3 regions of the Alitiscatomonas sp. genome follow, and region 2 is predicted to be linked to each of the others. Evidence: a T-box and tRNA genes for the amino acid it is inferred to sense, from the RefSeq annotation. Region 2 holds a T-box; the other regions hold tRNA genes.
What was found. A T-box is a leader RNA that pairs with one kind of tRNA and senses whether it is charged. The one in region 2 lies ahead of leuS (leucine--tRNA ligase), so its partner is inferred to be a tRNA-Leu.
Positions count from the first base shown of each region.

Region 1 (7,334 bases), on a different contig from region 2:
CCCACGATGCCGCCCACGTTGTAGCCCACATGGGGATAGCCCACTGCGCCCTCATTGGTGCAGTTTAAGATATTTCCATTGGAAAAGCCTGCGATCCCTCCCGTATCCTGGGATACCTCAGCCGTATCTCTGGCATTTTCCAGAGTGCTTTCTGTCCGGTCCAGCGCCGTGTCCTTCACATCAGCCGGTGCCTCTTCCTCCAGACTGGCGCTGAGCCCTCCGGCCAGGGGATTGATCCGTGCATGGTTTACAGAGGCGGAAATGGAGCCGTCGTTCCGTCCGGTGATGCCCCCGATGTATTTTTCTCCCTGGACCATGCCGATGACCCGGCAGTTTTCGATCCGGCCCGTTTTTTCTGTGATGCCTGCAATTCCGCCCACATACATGGTCCCGTCGATAACGCCCTCAAAGCTGCAGTCCCGTACAATGCCGCGGACGCTGCCTGCGATCCCGCCCACATACTCCTGGGCGCCGTCCGCCGACACAGTGCCGGAGACGGTCAGTCCGTTTATAACGCCATCCTCTGCCACAAACCGGAACAGTCCCTGGTAGGAGTTGCCTCCGTCCAGATCCAGGCCGGAAATGGTATGGCCGTTTCCGTTGAAGGTACCGCAGAAGATCGGCACAGGAGAAATGTCTGTATCGGCCAGACTGATATCAGCCGTCAGATTTATGGTCTTTCCTCTGGACCAGGAATCCAGGGTGCAGTTTTTTGAAAAGGCGGCAAAATCCTCGGCGCTGGAGATCTGGACCGTTTCGCCGTCCGCATAGGCGGGAATGGGTGAAAAGGAGGAAGCTGCCAGGACGGCGGACAGGATCACTGCCGATATTTTTTTTGCTTTATGCTTCATGGTCATTTTCTCCTTTCTCCGTATTTTTCTCGTTTTCATCTGGCTTTTCTTCCAGGCTGCCGGGATCCTCTCCATCCGGCAGCTCCCCGATGGCCTTCACCGCATCCGGATTTCCGGCAGAGATCACAGCGGAAACGTCTCCCATTAGGACTCCGTGGACCTCGGCGTCGATCTTACCGGAAACTGTGCCGCGGATCCGCCCGTCCAGCCGTACCATGCCCACGGCCTCTGTGGTCTGGACGATGGCCGGATATTTGATATTGAAGGTGGTCCGGTCGATGATGGTGTCTCCTAAAAGCAGAATGCCCGGAAGGATCCCCATGACTAAGAGCATGGAGATGATGGTGCCGCGGCCGATGCACAGGCCTACGGCGTAAATGGCCGGATCCGTGGTCATCTTGCTGATGAAGATACCTGCGGAGGCCATGATGGTCCCGGAGGTGAATACCGTGGGGAACGACAGGTTCAGCGTTTCGATCATGGCCTCTCTCCGCGGCATCTTATTTTTCAGCTCCTGGTAGCGGCTGGAGATCACGATGGCATAATCAATGTTGGCGCCCATCTGGATGGAGCTGACGATCAGATAGCTTAAAAAGTATACGGGGCTGTTCTGGAGCGTGGGGAAGGAAAAGTTTAACCACACGCTTCCCTGGATCACCAGGATCAGCAGTACCGGAAGGCCCACGGACATGAAGGTGAATAAAAGCACCAGGATCACGAATACGATGGTCAGGACGCTGATGAGCGTATTGTCGTGGGAGAAGGAGGACGCAAGGTCATAATCGCTGGTGGAATTGCCCACCAGATAAAAGCTTCCGGCCGGATAATAGCCTCCGATCACCTCATGGAGGGTATCCAGGAACGCGAAGGTCTCCTGGCCCTCCTCCGGCAGAGCCAGATTTAAGAGCATCCGGGAGTATTTTTCGCTCTGGAGCTGCTCCTTGGCGTCATTGATCTGTTTGTTCAGGTCATCCAGATCACTTCTGGTATCGTCGTCCAGGGTGATATATCCCTGGTCCAGATACCCGTCGCCCACATACTGGTATAAAAACTGGAACATATCGATGATGGGGACCTTGAAAACATCAATATTATTGATGATCCGCACATATTCCTCCCGGTCGGCAGCGTAGGCCTTATAGAACAGGCGGCAGATCTCCATATCCATATCCGTCAGCTCGGAAAACTGTCTGGGCGTCAGGGCGTCCGTCAGAACATACCCGTCCTTTACCTCCACGTTGGCCAGGCCCAGGGCTGTGTCCACCTGGGGAAAGGCGCTGAGACGTTTTAAAAGCCGCTCCTCTGTTTCATAGTCCCCGGCCGGAACCACCACTGCCAGGGTATTCTGGCTTCCAAAAACGTTGTCTATATTCTCCCTGGCGATCTCCGTTTCATTTTTCTTTTCAGTTTTCACTGTATTAGTGCCGTAGGAATACGGGCAGTTTCCAGCCAGATAGGCGGCGGCGGCAAAGGCGATTACAAACAGCGGCGGAGTGATGTATTTCAGACTGGTCACAAACCGCCCCCAGACGGTGATCTTCGGGATAAAGCTCTTATGGGGGGTCCTTTCAATGAGCTTGGAAAACAGCACAAGAAGCCCCGGCATTAAGGTAAATACCGAGAGGATACTGAAAAGCACAGCCTTGATGAGGACAACGCCCAGGTCCATGCCGATGCCGAACTGCATGAACATCATGGCAGCCAGGCCAGCCAGAGTTGTCAGGCAGCTGGAGGAGATCTCCGGGATCGCCTTGCTTAAGGCCAGGATACAGGCTGTACGGGTATCTGCCGTCTCCTTCTCCTCACTGAACCGGTGGCACAGGATAATGGCATAGTCAATGGCCAGGGCCAGCTGTAAGACCACGGCGATGGAATCAGAAATAAAGGAGATCTCTCCCAGAAGATAGTTGGTTCCTTTATTTAAGAGAGCCGCTGCCACAAAGGTCAGAAGCAGCACCGGGATCTCTCCATAAGTCCTGGAGGTCAGGAAGAGCACCACAAGGATCGTGATGGCGGCCACCACAAGAATGCTCTGCATTTCCTTTTCAAGCCTTGCAGACCCGTCCTCTCCTACCTCGGAGGAAATGGAAAGGTCGTAATCCTTTAAGGTCTCCCTTAACTGCACCATGGCCTCTTCACTGACAGGATCGTCGGTCTCTCCCTCAAAGGTCACGGAATACAGGGCGGCCGAATCCTTATAGTAGTCGTCCCGGTCATCGGCGTCGATGGTATTTTCATCCTCGTCCACCTGATCGCCAAAGGTCACAGAGGAAACACCTGGGATGGCCTCGATCACATCCTTCAGCTCCTCCGCATTTTCATATGTAATATTAGAGACCATGACCCGGGCTGTGCCAAAGGTGGTAAACTCGTCTTCCATCAGCTGGAGACCCTGCCGTGTCTCTGTCTCCTCCGGCAGATAATCGGTAATGTCATTATTCACCTGGACCCAGCCCTGCGAAATAAGGCTGAAGATGATCCCTGCTGTATACAGCAGGAAAAACAGGTTTCTTTTATCCACGATCAGAGTTGCCAGCCGGACAAAGAAGCCCGGTTTCTGTCTGTTGTCTTCCATAATTTCTATCTGCTCCTTCCTCTGTCTGGTCTGTTGTTTCAATGTACAAAACTATATATCAAACGCTGAAAACTTCCCATACACAATATTCGTCACTTGTGTAAATCTACACATTTTGATATAATTGTGGTGCGTTTACGGAAAAAAGATCACGATAATGGAGAGTATATGAAACGAAACGAATTGTCCCTGCACAGAAAAGAACAGATGGCGGCCTCTTTGAAAAAGCTGATGACGAGAAAAAATCTGGGCCGCATTACCATACAGGAGCTGGCCGACGACTGCGGTATTAACCGGTACACATTTTATTACCACTTCCAGGATATTTACGATCTGCTGGCCTGGACCTTCCGGCAGGATTTCGAGAAGCTGTTTGCCGACCGGTCCCGGTGCCCTACCCTGGAGGCGTGGATCCAGAATCTGATCCGGTATTTAAAGGAAAATGCTGCGGTGTGTAAGTCTGCCCTGAGCAGCATGGGGGGCGATTCCTTCCGGCGGATCTGCGTGGAGGACATTTCCGGAATGATGCATGACCGGCTGCGGGAGCTGTGCCGTGGGCGGGCGGTACCTGATGATTACCTGGATTTTCTGGCTGCGTTTTACCTGGAAGCGGTTTCCGGGATCATGATCGGCTGGATCCAGAGCGATATGGAATCCTCCGAGGAGCAGCTGACCCGGTATCTGCTCATTGCCCTGGAGGGTTCTCTGGAAACCTCCCTGGACCGGTATGTGCGGAGCAGCCGCATGACGGAAGAAACAGGCTGATCCTCTTCCTCCTAGGGCAGATGGCATCTGGGAGTTCGGTTCTCCCGGATGGTTTATGGAAAAATACAAAAAAGGCGCTGTACACAGGAAATTTCCCTTGCGTACAGCGCCCTTTCTGGCAGTGCCGGCAGCCGGACTTGAACCGGCACGAGGTTGCCCCCGTCAGATTTTGAGTCTGATGCGTCTGCCATTCCGCCATGCCGGCATCGGTTCAAAACCGAATATAAGTCTATCATAGGTTTTGAAGATTTGCAAGGGAAATTTTGCTGAACAGACTTCATTTTAGAAAAACCAGGACCCAGGGAGCGGACTGAACCGCTCCCCGGAATGACCTGTGTGGTTGTCTTGAAAGATTACTGGATCCACACACCGTTTGAGTCCACCTGATATCCATCGGGAGTAACTCCACCGGTTACCAGAGAACCAGCAGGACCGCCTGCTGCTTCGTGGAAATAATACCACTTGCCAGAGATCTCATGCCACCCGGTGTACATATGTCCCTGGTTTCCATCCGATACGTTATGAAGGAAATACCACCTTCCATCTGTATCCAGATACCAGCCGGTATCCATATAGCCCTGGGCGTTGAAATGATACCACTGGGTCTTATTGTTCCAGATAAGACAGCTCCAGCCATTGGACGGATAGGTGCCGTCGGCATTTTTATACCACCAGCCATTGGAATCCTGTACCCACTTTCCAGTTTTCAGCCATCTGGAAGGATCCACATAATCCCGGCCGCCACCGCTGCTACTGCTGCCGCTTCCTCCGGTGGATACCGGATCCTCTGTGAAGGTCAGTTCAAATGTACTGAAATGGTTTACTGTCAGTTCAATATATGCGCTGGCAGTGCCCGGATTCTGGATCCGGCAGTTGGAAATCGTGCTGGTTCCCATATCCTCACTGATATGTTTTACCTGGGCATACCGTCCGTTAACACTGGAGGGGACAGACAGGCGGAATGTAATTGCTGCATGTCTGTTGAAATCCGAATTGGAAAGCTCCACATGAGATTTTTCCAGGGACCCGTCTTCGCCGTACACGTCCATGAAAACAGAAGCCTCAAAGACTACCTTGGAAGGACGTACCACAATGGAACCGTCGGCAGCTTTTTCTACTGTCATTTCCATATCCTTTAATGTAGTGCCTACGCTGAGCACGGCATTCTTTCCGTCTTCCACCAATCTCTCTGTATTCACAGAATCCACCAGTCCCCTGGCTTCCTTTGCAGCCTCCGGATTCGCCAGTATTTCAGCTTCTGCAGCTTCGACCTTTGTATTCTTTTCTTCTGCGGCCTTCCGGCTTTCTTCTTCAGAAAGTTCCAGGCTGGCCGGAATGTTCAGGGTAATCTGGTCAGCATCCTTTAACTGGCTCTCCACAGTGGTCCCTGCACCCTCGGCATCACCTTTCTCTTCGGATACCAGAACCTCACAGCCTGCAGATTTTACGTTTCCGTCCTCATATCTGGCAGATACGGTGACCACTGCGCTTCCGGCTTTTTCACCGGCGGTAACCAGACCGTTTTTATCCACTGCTACCACATCGCTGTCTGCCTTCCAGGTAAGTTCTGCTGCCGGGGAGGCCTCAGCCTTTAACTGAAATGAGCCCTTGGTCTCCATACGGATGGAAGACGCGTTTAAGGTCAGAGTCTTTTCCAACGGTTTCGGTTCGTCAGCCTTCTCAACAGTTACTTTGCATACGTCCGTTCCATACTCCGTAATTCCGGCAATGGAAACGGTAATGCTGGCGGTTCCGGCAGCCATTGCCTTCACCATACCGTTTTCCACGGTCACAATATTTTCGTTGCTGGAGGCCCATACGGCCTTTTCTGCGTCTTCATCCTCCGGGTATACAAGAGTCAGGGTCTCTTCCTCTGTCTCCCCCATTTTAAGAGTCAGCTCAGAATCAGATAATTCAACATTTCCAACCACCTTTACCTCACAGGAGGCGTCCTCGTAGTTTTCCACGCTGGCTGTGATCACAGCTTTACCCATTCCTTTGCCAGTAACAGTTCCATTCTGGTCAACCGTGGCTACCTCAGCGTTGCTGGAGGTGAATACTGCGGGCTTTCCTGTGGGATATGCCACAGAAAGCTTCTTGCTGGAATCCACACCCAGGGTCATGGGAATCTCGCCGGATAACCCGACTTTTCCTTTTTCTACTGTCACAGAGCATTCTGCCGACACATCCGTACCAGCAACCACAGCTGCTACCACAGCCTCTCCGGGTTGGGCCTTGGAGGAGACTTTGCCGTTTTCATCCACGGTGACAGATGCGTTGCTGGGCGTAACCTCCCACCGGATCCTGGCGTTGGATGGAACTACCTCTGCCACAGACAGGCTCTTTGTGTCATTGTAGCCCAGAACAATGCTATCCTCGGCAAGGGAAATCATAACCTTGTCCGTTTCTAAAACTGTATATTTGTAGATGGAGTCTGTGGTCTCCACCAGACTGAATCCGCTGGGAATCCAGGATGGGGCATTGGAGAAGCTGCCTCCTGTAATGGTGACCTTACTGTTCTCCTTCACCTGCCAGCCTCCGGAAAACTTTCCGCCGGTTATTTCCAGCTCCGGGATCCTTTCTCCATTATAGCTGCTGTCCTGAAGCACAAGGATATTTCCGTTTACCACAGCAGTTCCGCCAATTACGGTTTTACTGTTTTCATATTCAGAACTCCATGTGGACGTTCTGATGGCACCGTCCAGAGTGCCTCCTGTAATGGATGCCTGGCTCCAGTTCTGGACTGCCTGGTCATTTTTAGAGGTGATCGTTCCGCCTGTAATATTAAGAACTCCTAAATCATCATTTTTAATGACAATGAAATTATCCTGCTGAAACTCTCCGCCATTAATCGTTAACTGGGAAGCAGTATCCCCTCCGCCATTTCGTATCAGGGAAGATCCTCCTGTCCCCCAGCCTTCACTGCTATGGACGTATCCATTGTTGATCTCCATGGTCCCCTGATTATCAATCACGTAGTACCGGTTGTCGGTGGCTACTTTTGAGCGCAGAAATTCGCCGCCGTTGATCGTCACAGTGCCTCCGCTTCTGTTGATAAGCGCAGCTTTCTGATGGGTCACATTATCAATTTTTCCGTTTCCTTTGCTGTCCATGATCGTTAGGGTACCTTCATTGATAACTGT
Region 1 is NZ_JAXXBR010000107.1:9,356-16,689, forward strand. Features, by position in the region: gene WIH05_RS11325 (hypothetical protein) at 1-851, opposite strand, end outside; gene WIH05_RS11330 (MMPL family transporter) at 841-3,426, opposite strand; gene WIH05_RS11335 (TetR/AcrR family transcriptional regulator C-terminal domain-containing protein) at 3,595-4,191, shown strand; tRNA gene WIH05_RS11340 (tRNA-Leu) at 4,314-4,396, opposite strand; gene WIH05_RS11345 (Ig-like domain-containing protein) at 4,545-7,334, opposite strand, start outside.
Region 1: it has a tRNA-Leu gene. The T-box ahead of leuS (leucine--tRNA ligase) is inferred to sense a tRNA for this amino acid. The anticodon was not compared.

Region 2 (7,334 bases):
TTATAACGCCGGGCAAATTTTCCTGGATTTTCAAAATTACAGGAAACTATGACAAGCAGGCCCACATATCATAGGAGTGTAAACAAATAATCCTCTGGAGGACTTAAAACATGAGTGATTTAGCAGCTACAAATTGCGGATGCGGATGCGACACCAACAATACGGCCTGCGGATGTGGATGCGGGAGCAACAGCAACATTCTCTGGATCCTGATCCTTCTCTGCTGCTGCGGCGGACATAGCGGATGTGGAAATAACTGTGGATGCGGCGGAAGCTGCGGATGCGGCTTTGACAACAGCTGCATCTGGATTATCCTGCTTCTCTGCTGCTGCGGCGGCTGGGGAAACGGCGGCGGCTTCTTCTGCTGCTGATCCGTAAGATCCAAAAGGCGGGCGGGCGCTGGTCCTGCCCGCCTTTTTCTGTCCGTTCACCGGGATCCGGTTTTTCCTTCGTCTTCCCGGTCCACCCTCTTCTGCGCCTTTTCCTCCGGCTTCCTGGATCGTTTTCCATTTCCGCCTCCCATCCGGTTTTCCCTGTACCGCTCAAAGTCTTCATCGATCTCGTAAACGCTGTTTCCATCTATAACAAGTCTGTATGACATATGATCCCCTCCTGTCTATCCATACTATTCCCCGATCCCCGATCCCGTGCCAGACTTCCGGTTTCCTGTCATTTTCTCCCTTCCGGCCGCATATATTTTCACCAGTAAAAGGAGGCTTGCCAATGAATGAAAAAGATTTAATGCTGACCGATCTGGACTATGCCATCGGGGACCGCCGCATGCAGATGCTGAAGGCTGCCATCCCCTACATGGAGATCTCACAGCAGCGGGCCCTGTCCATGTTCATCAAATGGAGGGAGCTGGTGCGGACCATGGAATTTTTCAATGAGAACGGAGACGGAATGATGAGTGTCTGTTCCCTGGAGAAGGGCCATACGTCTCCAGCTGATATGCTGGCAGCCGTAAAGCCCTACGCCGGTCCCGGCGAGCAGGAGATCATCGATCTTCTGGTGAACGCGGCATCCTTTAAGGGCAGCAGGAACGGGGCCGGAGGCCGCAGCCCTTTTTCCATGGACCAGCTGATCTCCCTTCTTCCGCCGGATACCCAGTCCAGGCTGGAAACGGTCCAGCTCATGATGCAGACTCTGGGACAGGTTTAATATAAGGAGGTTTTATGAGCAGAGCATTTGAAAATGATCCAAGATTAAAGCATATGGACCCGGGCAGGCTTTCGGCCCTCCAGTCCCTGGCAAAGGAGCTGGAGGCGGCTCCCGGCGATCAAAAAATGGCGGCCTTCCTGTCTGCAAGCCAGAAAGCCGCCAGGGAACACGTATCCTTTTCCGCAGAAGAACAGGATCTGCTGATCCAGATCCTGATGGAAGGCATGTCCGGCGAGGAACGGAAAAAAGCAGAAGCCGTTCGGAAGCTGGCAGGACGGATGCAGAAAACCAGGCCCGGTGCATAACAAAAAGGGGGTGCCGCAGAAACAGGCTGTATAATCCTGTTCCGCAGCATCCCCTTATCAATACCATTTTATAAATATCCTGTTTAACCGTTGTCCAGGGCCGCGCCCTGCCGGATCACATTCCCTCCAGATCCTCCACCTCTCCGGCGATCATGATCCGGGTGTCCTGGTCGATGGACTGGATCAGCATACGCACATGGGACTGGGAAAGCTGGATACCCGAAAAGGTATCGTCCTCGGTGCTGGCCTGCTGGCAGTTCACCACCAGAGCCGGATAAGCATCTCCCTCTGTCTCTGGCTTAAGGATCATCCCATAATTGGAAAAGGCCTTCATTTCACCCAGGCGGACGGCCTCCTTCGTTCCGGGACCTTCCTCCCCGGCCGTATAAATGGCTCCAAAATCTTCATCCTCCGGATCTGTGATCCAGTAATCCTTCTGGCTTAACTGGCGGTAGGAAACCAGGCTTCCCGGATCGCTTTCCAGGCCAAAGGCACTGTCCAGCCGGTATACGCCGTAAATATCCTCGTCCTCTCCGGAGCCTCCGGAAATATAGCAGTTGACGGCAAAAACCTCTCTCCAGCCTCCGTCCGCACATCTGGAATAATAGAAGAGGCGGGAATTTCCAGCCAGCTCACGGCTGGAGGACTGGGCCCTTTTCCCGTTCCGGGTCTGTACAGGGATCTCCTCACTGCTCTCCGTCTCCAGGTTATTGATCACCAGGATCAGGCTTTTTGAATCGCCTGCAATGCCCATCTCGTCGATCCAGCGGCCCTTATCCTGCTGGGTCTTCCATGAAAGATCCACCGGCACCTCATCCTCCCAGAGAGTCTCCGGCTCCAGAAGGATCGTGTCCACTGCCTGCTCCTTCACCGCACCGAAAGCAGGGACCATGAGGACCGCAGATAAAACCAGGGCTGTCACGGCTGTAAGTGATGTATATAAACGCTTATGCATAAATAAAAATCTCCTCCCATCCCGACCATATTACCATACTTTCCACGAAATGTCACTGTCAAATCCTGTCTACCACAAAATTGCCACATTTTAAACAGCCTTATTTTCCATCTCTTCCCCTGGAATCCTTATACATGGAGATGGTACCGATGCTCTCCCGGGCCTCCAGGATCTGGTTCCGCAGCCGGGTGGTATCCTCCGGGCTGCCGACAGCTGTAAAATATGCGATCAGATTGGTCAGCGAGAAAAAACCCAGGACCGAGTTGTAATAATAGAGGTCATGGTTATCATAGGTGAGCACCACCGTTGCATAGGCAGCCACCGGCGATGAGATCTTATCGGTGATCACGATCTGGGGCACCCGCTTCTCATTGAGATATTTTACTGTATTCACCACATGCTTTGCGTACCCTGGGTTACTGAAGATCACTGCCACATCCTCCGGGCCTGCATGGATCAGGTGATCGATGTAGAGGGCGCGGCTCTGGGACCCCAGATCCTCCACCCGGATCCCGATGGTCATGAGCCTCCGGGTCAGATACGCCGTCCCCACTGCTGCCAGCTCGTTTCCAATGGCATAGACCGTGCCGGCCTGGCGGATCAGGGATACTGCCGTCAGCACCTGCTCCAGCCCGCACTGGGAATATGTATTTTTAAGCACCTGAAGCTCGTTGGCCACAAATTCCTTAAACATGGCTTCATGGTCCAGCTCCCTGGTTCCCGTCATGCTGTGGGCACTGGCAGGTCTCAGAGTCTCGTTTCCCAGGAGCCTGGCCTGGAGATGGTCCCGCAGATTCTTTTTCATATCCACATAGCTGTCAAAGCCAAGCTTTCTCGCAAACCTGAGGACCGTCACCTCTGTGACCCCCAGGGCGTTTGCCATTTCCCGCAGCGAATAAAAGCAGGCCTCATCGGGATATTTATACATATAATCTGCGATCCGCTTCTGTACCGGGCTCAGTTCCCCGTATTTCTCATTTACCGCCTCCAAAAAACTCATGGGTCATCCTCGCATCTTTCTGTTTTGTAATCATTATACACAATTTCTTAACAAAAAGTCCAGTATTTTTGTAACATTTTCCCTGTTATGCATAAGAAAATATAAACCTCCATGGACAGACGCAAAGAGGCCGCTGCAAAAGGATTCTGCAGCAGCCCCTCTTTATGCTTTTTAATTATTTCTGCACAATGTTTACGATCTTTCTGGGAACGTATATCTCTTTCACAATGGTGCCTGTGAGCTTATCCTTCACAGCCTCTTTTCCTGCCGCGATGGCCTCCTCTTTGGAGATCTCGGCGGGAACCATGATCACGCCTCTGGTCTTTCCATTGATCTGGACAGCGATCTCGATCTCATCGTCCTTCATGGCCTCCTCGTCGCATTCCGGCCATGTGGCATGAAATACGCTGTCTGTGCCGCCAAGCTCTCTCCACAGCTCCTCGCCCAGGTGGGGAGCAAAGGGAGCCAGCAGGATCACGAAGGTCTTTAAGGTCTCCTTGTCGATTCCGCCCTCTTTCTTTGCCAGCTCGGAAAGCTTGTTGTTGTACTCCATAAAGCCGGAGATCACTGTATTTAAGCTGAACTGGTTAAACCGGGTCTCAATATCGTAGACCAGCTTATGGCGCAGCTTCAGCATCTCCTTTGTTTCCTTCACATCCTTGTCCTTATTGTCAAGGACCAGGTTGTAGAAACGCTTTAAGAACTTGGAAACGCCCTCGATGCCGCGGTCATCCCACTCGGCGTCTAATTCCGGCGGACCCACGAACAGCTCGTACATTCTCAGCGCATCGCAGCCGTAGTCTCTTACCAGATCGTCCGGAGATACCACATTGCCCTTGGATTTACTCATCTTGATGCCATTCTTTCCGGTGATCATACCCTGGTTGAACAGCTTCTTAAAGGGCTCGTCAAAATCCACCACGCCGATGTCATACAGGAACTTGGTGTAGAACCTGGAGTAAAGCAGATGGAGCACCGCATGCTCTACGCCGCCGATGTACATATCCACCGGAAGATACTTGTCTGCCTTCTCCCTGGATACCAGCTCCTTATCGTTTTTGCTGTCCACATACCGTAAGAAATACCAGGAGGAACCGGCCCACTGGGGCATGGTGTTGGTCTCTCTCTTGGCCGGACCGCCGCAGCAGGGACACGTGGTGTTGACCCACCAGTCGATGGCTGCCAGAGGAGATTCCCCGGTGCCTGTGGGCTGGTAGCTGTCCACCTCGGGCAGTGTCAGCGGAAGCTGGTCCTCGGGAACCGGAACGTTGCCGCACTTGGGGCAGTGGATGATGGGGATCGGCTCTCCCCAGTAACGCTGCCGGGAGAATACCCAGTCACGGAGCTTATAGTTGACAGTCTTTCTTCCGATGCCCATTTTCTCGATCATCACCGGCGCCTCTTTTTTAAGGACAGAGGACTCCATGCCGTTCCAGTCGCCGGAATTGATCATGGTACCAGAGGCTTCCGTATAGGCCTCGGTCATATTTTCGATCTCTTTTCCGTCCTTGGCGATGACCTGGATGATCGGGATATTGAATTTCTTTGCAAATTCAAAGTCACGGTCGTCGTGGGCCGGTACGCACATGATGGCGCCGGTACCGTAATCGGCCAGCACATAATCAGACAGCCAGATGGGGACCTTTGCGCCGTTTAAGGGGTTGATGGCGTAGGTTCCTGTGAACACGCCGGTCTTTTCCTTATCCTGGAGACGGTCCACGTTGGATTTCATGGAAGCATCGAAAATATATTTTTCAACGGCCTCCCGGGTCTCGTCAGTAGCCAGGTCCTTTGCCAGCTTATGCTCCGGAGCCAGTACCATGAAGGTAGCCCCGTGTAATGTATCCGGGCGTGTGGTGTAGACTGTGATCTTCTCATCCCGGCCTTCCACAGGGAATTCCACCTCTGCGCCGTAGGATTTTCCGATCCACTCGGTCTGCATCTTTTTAACCTTTTCCGGCCAGTCCAGCTTGTCCAGATCGTTTAACAGCCGGTCTGCGTAGGCCGTGATCTTAAGCATCCACTGACGCAGGTTCTTTTTCGTCACCGGAGTTCCGCAGCGCTCGCAGCAGCCGTTGACCACTTCCTCGTTGGCCAGACCGGTCTTACAGGACGGGCACCAGTTGATGGGGAATTCCTTTTCATAAGCCAGGCCCTTTTTGAACATCTGGACAAAGATCCACTGGGTCCATTTATAGAAGGCCGGATCTGTGGTATTGACCTCCATATCCCAGTCATAGATGGCTGCGATCTCACCGATCTGGCGCTTGATGTTGGCCACATTGGCGGCTGTGGATTTGGCCGGATGCACGCCCATTTTAATGGCGTAGTTTTCAGCCGGAAGGCCGAAGGCATCCCAGCCCATGGGATGGATCACATATTTTCCTTTTAAAAGCTGGTAACGGCTCCACACATCAGAGATCACATAGCCTCTCCAATGGCCAACGTGAAGGCCGCTGCCGGACGGATACGGGAACATATCCAGGCAGTAATATTTTTCTTTTTTTCCATCGTTTACGTTGATGGGATTCTTTTCCCAGTTTTCCCGCCATTTTTTCTCAATGGCGGCATGGTTGTACTGTGCCATGACGATTTCCTCCATTTCCTTTGGTACGGATCACCAGTGTATACGCCTCGCCGGGAACGGAACTTCCCAGTGAAACAAAAATGCCCCAGGTCTCTATCCTTCATAGAGACGTGGGGCTTGATTCACACGCGGTACCACTCTATTTCGTGAAGGCCCTGGGCTTTCACGCACTCATTTCCTGGTAACGGTCGGACCGGCTCTGCCTACCCAGAGACTAAAAAATCCCCTTCAGCATGCAACTCCGAGGCGAGTTCAGAATTTCACGGAAACCGCTTCGCACCACCCAGCGGCTCTCTGGATCCCATTCCGTCCCTACTGCTCCTCTTCTAAGTTTTTGAACTGGAATTTAATGTATCATATTTCGGTTTTTCTGTCAAGTGCCGGAATCCATTGCACCTGCCTGCCTTTGTACGGATGGCTCCCAGCTTTGCTGATCTCACTGTATATTGAGGGAGGCATACAAATATGATAAAATAAGGATGGACAATAAACCAGAATTTGTATGGGAGGGAAACATGGAAGTAAAAGAATTATTAAATGCATTAATTATTGCAGAAAAATTGAAAGATACAACCAGACATTGTTACACATCAAAAGGAAGACATGAAAGTGTGGCAGAACATAGCTGGATGATGACTGTAATGGCTTTTTTTATGAAGAACGAATTCCCAAATGCCGACATGAATAAAGTAATTCAAATGTGTATCATTCACGATTTGGGAGAATGCTTTACAGGAGATATTCCCGCTTTCACGAAAACAAAAGAGCATGAATGTACAGAAGAAAATTTGCTTAATGAATGGGTTGAATCATTACCAGAAGCTACTCAAGTGGAAATGAAAACACTGTATAAAGAAATGGAAGAAAGGCAATCGATTGAATCAAAAATATACAAGGCAATAGATAGCTTAGAAGCATTGATTCAACATAATTTATCTGATATATCAACCTGGTCTGAAAACGAATTCACATTGAATTTAACTTATGCAGATGACAAAGTGGACTTTTCAAAATATTTATCTGATCTAAGGAACGCCATTAGAGTGGATACTATTAATAAGATTAATAAATAAAAACTGACAATTCCAGTTTATCAGGCTGTCCGTGCAGAAAAGCACCTCCCTTCGTCATAGCGGCGGAGGAAGGTGCTTTATTGTTCCGGCCCCTCCGGGAGCCCCTACCGCTTCAAGGCCATCAGCGTCCCCACGATCCCCATGATACACAGAAAGATCGCGGCCATCCTCTTTTGTCCTTTGCTCACGCCTTCAGCCTCCTTTCCTTCCGGTCCCAGGCTGCTCCCCCAAAAGCCCGGTCTGATGATGGATC
Region 2 is NZ_JAXXBR010000062.1:3,232-10,565, reverse strand. Features, by position in the region: gene WIH05_RS04800 (hypothetical protein) at 111-371, shown strand; gene WIH05_RS04795 (hypothetical protein) at 428-601, opposite strand; gene WIH05_RS04790 (hypothetical protein) at 724-1,161, shown strand; gene WIH05_RS04785 (hypothetical protein) at 1,176-1,466, shown strand; gene WIH05_RS04780 (hypothetical protein) at 1,582-2,421, opposite strand; gene WIH05_RS04775 (MurR/RpiR family transcriptional regulator) at 2,522-3,421, opposite strand; gene leuS (leucine--tRNA ligase) at 3,597-6,008, opposite strand; T-box leader at 6,110-6,346, opposite strand; gene WIH05_RS04765 (HD domain-containing protein) at 6,524-7,081, shown strand.

Region 3 (7,334 bases), on a different contig from region 2:
TGGGAAGATTTTTATTCAGAAATGCGATCCCGGCGTTGTGTTTTAAAAGCCGGAGCAGGCTGGAAAACTGGTCCACATGGAAGGCATAGGAAAATTCCTTTCCGCGTTTTTTATAAACGCTCTTCAGAAGCTGGGTATTCAGATCGTCACCGGCGTATCCGATGACAGGGCAGGAGGTCAGCTCCTCATAGGAAACCAGGCCTTTTTCTGCCAGGGGATGGCAGCGGGACATGGTGACGTATCTGTGGCAGCTGGTATGCAGCTTCAGGCTCCTCAGATCGGGATCCGGCGCATCGCGCATGGCCAGGACCGCGTCCAGGGAGGAATCGCGCAGCATAGACAGAAGGAGCGGAACCGTACGGTTGGTCGTCTGAAATTCCAGATCGGGAAACTGCTTTTTTAGCTCAAAGTAAAGATCCAGCCAGTAAAATTCGTTGAGCACCACTGGAATGCCCAGACGGAGAGGACGGCTGATGGAGAGGAATTGCTTCATCTCCTCTGCCAGCCGTTCGGTCTTTTTCAGGATCCCGCTGCATTGATCCAGAAAAAAGGATCCGGCGGCGTTGGGGGCAAGTCCTTTGGAGCTCCGGTCAAACAGCGGGATAGAAAGCTCTTTTTCCAGAGCCCGTATGGCCATGGAAATGGTGGATTGGGAAACGTTTGCCGCCTGGGCGGCCTTTAGGGTACTGCCGCAGCGGCAGACCTCCATAAAATATTGCATTTGTAAAAGAGTCATAGCGTTCCTTTCTGCCGGGAGAAGATCTGAATACATTTATTATACAGGAAAAAGCCTGTGGTATCAATAGAATTGATACTATTATGAATTATATATGTTTCACAAAGCCTGAGAAATATGAGATAATCTGCACATAAACAAAAACGAAAAAGCATAAAAACTGTGCACTTTCACAATGCATGTACCCGGGGGAGAGAGGAAGCAGTGATTATGCAAAAACAAAAGGAGAAATGTCATGATTGCTGTAATTGGCCTTATTATGTTTGCGGTGTCCTCATATCTGGCGCTGAGCAAAAAAATGCATCTCATGGTACCCTTTGTGGTCGTACCTGTGATCGCCGGACTTTTCTGCGGTTTTTCCCTCCCTGAGGTTTTGAATTTTGCTGCCGAAGGAGTTACGGGAACCTTCAATTCAGTCCTTCTCTGTATCTTTGCGGTCCTGTACTTCAGTGTGCTGTCCGAGACGGGGATGTTTGATATTATGGTAAACCGTCTGGTGGGGATCACCAGGGGGAATATTTACATTGTTATGGTGGTAACGGTCCTTGTGGCTTTCATCGGCCATCTGGACGGCGCCTACAATACCACATACCTGATCGCAATTCCGGCTCTGGCCCCGCTTTATAAACGACTCAATATAGACCGGCGGAGCCTGGTGCTCCTGGTATCCCTGGCGGCAGCGCCCATGACGGCCATGGCCTGGGGACAGCCGGCGAAAATGACGGTTTTTGATCCGTCTATTGACCCGGTGGTCATGGCTTCCAGCCTCTATCCGGTGGTGGCGATCATGCTGGGGCTCGCTGTGGTCACCTCTCTGGGCTTTGGCTATTACTATTCTAAAAAGAATGCCTCTGAGATCGCTCTGCTGAGAAAGAGCTTTGAAAATGGAGGCGGAAGCCAGAAGGTGGATTTTTCGGATAATCCTCTGGCACGTCCAAAGTTTTTCTGGGCTAATTTTGCGCTGTTTCTTGGCTCTCTGGCCTGCTTTATGTTCATGACCGGCGTGAAAACATATGTGCTGTTCATGGTATTCTCATGTGCAGCGCTGCTGCTCAACTACCATACCCAGAAGGAGCAGAGCCAGATCATCCGCAAGCATTCGGCTACCATGCTGGCTCCGGCGATCCTGTTTTTGGGGATCGGAATCATGGTCGGGATCCTGAACGGAACGGGAATGGTAACGGCTATGGTGGATGCTGTCCTTGGCATCGTTCCGGAATCCATGGCAAGATGGACGCATGTTTTATACGCGATCCTGATCCTGCCGCTGGAGATCTTCATCCCATATCAGGCCTTCCAGAGCATGAACCCGCTGCTTCTGGGTATTGGAGCAGGCTGCGGCCTGACTGGCTACCAGGTGTTAACGTGTATGAATATTTCCTATCTGAATCCATGTTCCCCGCTGGTGGCTGCGGCGAACCTGGCCTGCGAGCTGGCAGAGGTGGATATCATCAAGCAGGTGAAGTTTTCTGTACTGTTCTGCCTGGCATTTAATACCATCGGAGTTCTGATCTGCGTGGCCCTTGGACTGGCGTAAAATATAATGAACGAATGTCCGGCCGGCGCTGCCGGCCGGGAAAAGAAAGGAATGATAACGATCATGAGTAAAGAAGTAAAGGTAACGCCAATGGATACTGTAAATAATGCCAGGACCATGCCCTGGAAGGTGGCCATCGAGCCGTTCCGGGTGGCTCCGAGGGTCTGGTATGTGGGGAATACCTGGGTAGGGAGCTTTCTGATCCAGACCAGCGAGGGGCTGGCGCTGATCGATACGACAGTGATGGAGGATCTGTATCTTCTGATCGATTCCATCCACCGCCTGGGCTTTGATCCAAAGGATCTGAAGCATATTTTTCTGACCCATGCCCATATGGACCACGACGGGGCGGCCAGGGCCTTAAAGGAGCTGACGGGAGCAAAGGTATGGCTGTCCAGAGAGGATGAGGAATGGCGTCACCGCCCGGAGGCGGATATGAGCGACACGGGATTTGCCATCGTTCCTTATGAAACAGACTGCTTTTATGAGGATGAAACGCCCATTGTCATGGGGGATGTGGTCATCCGCACCAGACTGTCTGCTGGCCACACGCCGGGAACCACTTCGTTTTTTGTAGAAATGAAGGACGAGGAGGGAAAAACGGTGGTATGGGGCATGCACGGAGGCGTAGGGATCAATACCATGAATACGGACTATCTTCAGAAGGTCCGCCTTCCCCTGTCTCTCCAGGAGGATTTTTTCCGGGGCTGCGAGGAGATGAAGTCCATCCATGTGGACATCTGCACACCCAGCCATCCATCCCATTCAGATATGCTGGAAAGGATCTCGGAGGATCGGAATGATTACCGGCCTTTTGTGGATGAGGGAAAATGGCCAGCCTTTCTGGAAGAACGGGCAGAATCCCTGAGAAAGGTCCTGGAACGGGGCGTTTACCAGAGATAAGGGCAGCCTGAGAGAGGAGAAGAAGATGGATACACTGCTGATCAGAAATGGAACGGTCGTGAACGCGGAGGACGGGACCATGGTCCAGGCGGATATCCTGGCCGAAGGAAGCAGGATCCGGAAGGCAGAGCCGGGGATCTGCGACCGGGCGGTCAGCGAGATCGATGCGACAGGCTGTTATGTGACTCCGGGACTGGTGGACCACCATACCCATATCTATCCCATGGCGTCCATAGGGATCTCTGGAGAGGCCGCCTGCTTTGGTTCTGGAGTCACAACGGCTGTGGATGCCGGGAGCACGGGCTGCGGGACCTATGAACGATACCGGCCCTGGATCCGTGCGTCCAAGCTGGCTGTCTGCCCTTACATCCATGTGAGCACCGGGGGGCTTTCCAGCCTTCCGGAGGCCATGGAGGATGTGGATCCGCACCATATGGACGCGGAGGGGATCCGGGAGCTGTTCCGGCGGTACGGGAATGAGCTTGCGGGACTTAAGATCCGGATCAGCCGGAATATCGTGGGAGATCTGGGAATGGATCCTTTAAAGCGGGCGGTGGAGATTGCGGAGCTGACGGGGGTTCCTTTGATGGTCCATATTACGGACCCGCCGGCACCGATAGAAGAAGTTCTTTCTGTCCTCCGGCCTGGGGATATCGTTACCCATATGTATCAGAACACCGGACCAACGATCCTGGATCGAGGCGCCGTCTCGGACGCCGTAAAGGCGGCGCGGGAAAAGGGGATCCTGTTTGAGGCGGCGGATGCCCGGGCCCACTTTTCCTTCGAGGTAGCGGAGCCGGCCATCGGAGAGGGATTTTATCCAGATTTTCTGGGAACTGATATCACCAGGCTCAGCATGCATCTCAGGCCGACGGCCTTTAATCTGGCCATGCAGCTCTCCAAATACAGCTGCCTCGGGATCCCTTTTGGGACGCTGATCCATATTGCGGCCTGGAAAAACGCAGTCAACCTGGGGCTTTCGGACCAGATTGGGAGTCTGAGGCCTGGAAAACAGGCGGATATCGCTGTATTCCGGCCCTGCCGGAGGCGGAATGTATTCGGCGACCGGCCGTTTTCCAATAAAGATGCGGAATTCCGGGAGGGGGATCTGATCTATGAACCAGTGCTTACGGTAAAGGCCGGGGAGATGGTGTGGAGAAGTGTGACTTTTTAAAAGAGGGAAATGAAAAGACTGGCTGGGCATGCGTCAAAACACGCTTCCTGCCAGGCTGATTTTTGTTTGAAGGTATGCTGCGGAGCGGGAGCGGATCTGAAAAACAAAAAGCCTGGACTCTTACGAATCCAGGCTTTATGCGGAAGATGGGACTTGAACCCACACGATGTAACCACCACAAGATCCTTAGTCTTGCTCGTCTGCCAGTTCCGACACTTCCGCGTATCGTTCTGAGCTTTTGTTGTTCAGCTCTCACCGACGTGTTATAATATACCACAGCCTGAAGGATTTGGCAAGTACTTTTTTGAATTTTTTTAAAAAATATTTTTTTGAAAAAGTTGTTGACAAAATGACAGTTTTATAATATAATTCAACATGTCGCTGAGAGATATAAACAAAGCGGCAGAGAAGAAATGCAGAAGTGGCGGAATTGGCAGACGCGCACGGTTCAGGTCCGTGTGGTAGCAATACCATGAGGGTTCAAGTCCCTCCTCCTGCACTGACAAAGAAACCTGTTTCCAGAAGGGAGCAGGTTTTTTGTATTCTGGACAGAGTGGACCTTTATACAAAAACGTCTTCTGAGGATCCGCTCGGAGCAGAAAAGGGACCTGCTGGAGGCGGATGAATTTATGCGTACTTGTACTGGCAAAAAAAGTAAAAAAAAGAAAAGAAAAAAGCTTGACATTTTGAAAAAAATGTGTAAAATAATACGTGCCGAGTGAGAAAAACGGCAGAAAAGGAAATGCAGAAGTGGCGGAATTGGCAGACGCGCACGGTTCAGGTCCGTGTGGTAGCAATACCATGAGGGTTCAAGTCCCTCCTCCTGCACGAACAGAGAACGGAAACAGCCTCCCAGAAAGGGAGGCTGTTTTTGTATTAGGAGATCCGGACAATGGAAAGTCCGGTCCTGGCTTCGAGAAAACGGGAAAATTCCTCCGGCATCCCGCCTTTTAGTCTGGCCTTGTCGTAGGCCTGGGCATGGTTTTCTCCCAGTATCAGGATAAAATAGTCCGGAAGCTCAGCAATGGCTGCAATCCGGTCATAGGGCCAGTCTGTCTGCCCGCTTCTGGTTTCCGTATGGTAGGAGTCCTCCTTAAAGACGGAGACGGCTGATTCTGTACCGGGAAGCAGCCGCTTTCTGGCGAAATAGCCGTTGAGCCTGTCCTCAAAGAAAAAGGTTAAGAGGATGGCGAGGACAGCCGACAGTGTAAGGAGCGTCCTTCCATTAATGGAAAAGGAGCTGCCCGCCGGAGGAAGGAGAAGGAATGTTCCCAGAAGGACCACGATCCATCCAAAGATATGGGCGCGGCGGCTCCTCTTTTTCCTTACGGTTTTCCGCAGGGCTCTGGCCATGGCGGTCAGAGTCTTCATGTCATAATCAGTGGTGGTGGTAAATTCCATACGATCATCTCCTTGTTTTTTATAAAGATATTATAGCGGATAGAGACGCCGGTTTTCAAGAGAACTGAAAAAATGAAAAGAAAGGGTAAGGATTCTTAAGATTCCTTTAAAACCTAGTATTTCCACTGGTTCCGGCTTGCGTTATCCGGAAACTTCTAGTATAATCAGAACAGAAATGAAAATAAAAATCAGGAGTGAGGTTTATATGAAATTAAGAAAGGTATTATTACTGACAGCAGCAACGGCAGCCCTGGGGAGCATGAACGTGATCTCTGCATTTGCAGACGCAGTGGTTGTGGAAGAGGACGGAAGCATCCGGAATTCTGCTCCGGCGGAGACCACAGAGGGAGCCGCAGATACGGAATCCATGTTATACGGCTGGACCGAGCAGGGCTCCAACTGGGTGTATTACGATGGAAAGGGAAATACCGTAAAGGGCTGGATCAAGGCAGAGGGCGGAGACGGCCGCGGAAATGAGGTATGGTTCTACACAGATCCGGAGACGGGTCTTATGGTAGCAAACCAGACAAGAGTGATCGACGGCGTATCCTATTCCTTCAATGAGGATGGAAGCTGGGTAGCCCCTGTTCCCACAGCACCCAAGGGAAAATTAAGCGGCGGCGTGTTTACAAACACATGGTCCAATATCCGCATTCCCCAGGTGATCGGCTCCACCAATACAGAGGTTGAAGCAGAGGAGCTGTTCTCCGACGATATTTACGGCACCATTGGAAATCCCAAGGTGACCTATGATTTCTCCATGAGCACAGATTTTGGTGAGCTGGAGATCTACTACGCCAATATGGCAAAGATGCCGGAGATGGATGCGGCCACATTCGCAGCACAGTTAGGAAACGCTGAAAAGGGCAAGACTGGCCAGGTGGGTGCCGTTGAGACCGTTACCGTAGGCGGCCAGAACTATTCCAGGGTCTCCATCACCAGAACAAATAAGAAGGGCAAACAGAACCAGACCTCTTTCTACTGCAGAAAGCAGGAGAGCTTTATGGTGATCTTAGCCACCAGCTGCACTATGTCGGATGCAGGCGCTATGGCAGATGTTGTAAATATGATCACAGCAGCCCAGTAACAGGAAGAATAATAAGGACGCTCCGGGAGATTCCCGGGGCGTTTTTGCGTCATGGGGAAGGCGTCCTGCAGCAGACAGAGACTCCGCAGGCAGGCTTCCTTCTTACGTCTGCAAAATTTTCCATATGGGATAGTATTTCCTTGGAAAATGGTTTATAATAAACAGGCGTGTAAAAATACGGAAACATACAATCTGGAGGAATTATGTTAGAATTGCAGAATATTTCCTTTGGCGTGTCGGAAAGCCAGGGGAAAAAGGAGATTTTAAAGGATATCAGCCTGACGGTCGGTGAAAATAAATTTGTTGTGATCACGGGGCCCAACGGCGGCGGAAAATCGACCCTGGCTAAGATGATCATGGGGATCGAGAAGCCCCGCTCCGGGAAGATCCTGTTTGACGGCCAGGATATTACAGAGAAGACCATCACAGAAAGAGCCAACCTGGGGATCAGCTTTGCCCTTCAGCAGCCGGTGCGCTTCAAGGGGGTCCATGTGCT
Region 3 is NZ_JAXXBR010000054.1:3,464-10,797, forward strand. Features, by position in the region: gene WIH05_RS03815 (LysR family transcriptional regulator) at 1-736, opposite strand, end outside; gene WIH05_RS03820 (SLC13 family permease) at 972-2,273, shown strand; gene WIH05_RS03825 (MBL fold metallo-hydrolase) at 2,337-3,176, shown strand; gene WIH05_RS03830 (amidohydrolase family protein) at 3,202-4,350, shown strand; tRNA gene WIH05_RS03835 (tRNA-Leu) at 4,489-4,572, opposite strand; tRNA gene WIH05_RS03840 (tRNA-Leu) at 4,766-4,849, shown strand; tRNA gene WIH05_RS03845 (tRNA-Leu) at 5,095-5,178, shown strand; gene WIH05_RS03850 (YcxB family protein) at 5,227-5,751, opposite strand; gene WIH05_RS03855 (hypothetical protein) at 5,957-6,838, shown strand; gene WIH05_RS03860 (ATP-binding cassette domain-containing protein) at 7,042-7,334, shown strand, end outside.
Region 3: it has a tRNA-Leu gene. The T-box ahead of leuS (leucine--tRNA ligase) is inferred to sense a tRNA for this amino acid. The anticodon was not compared.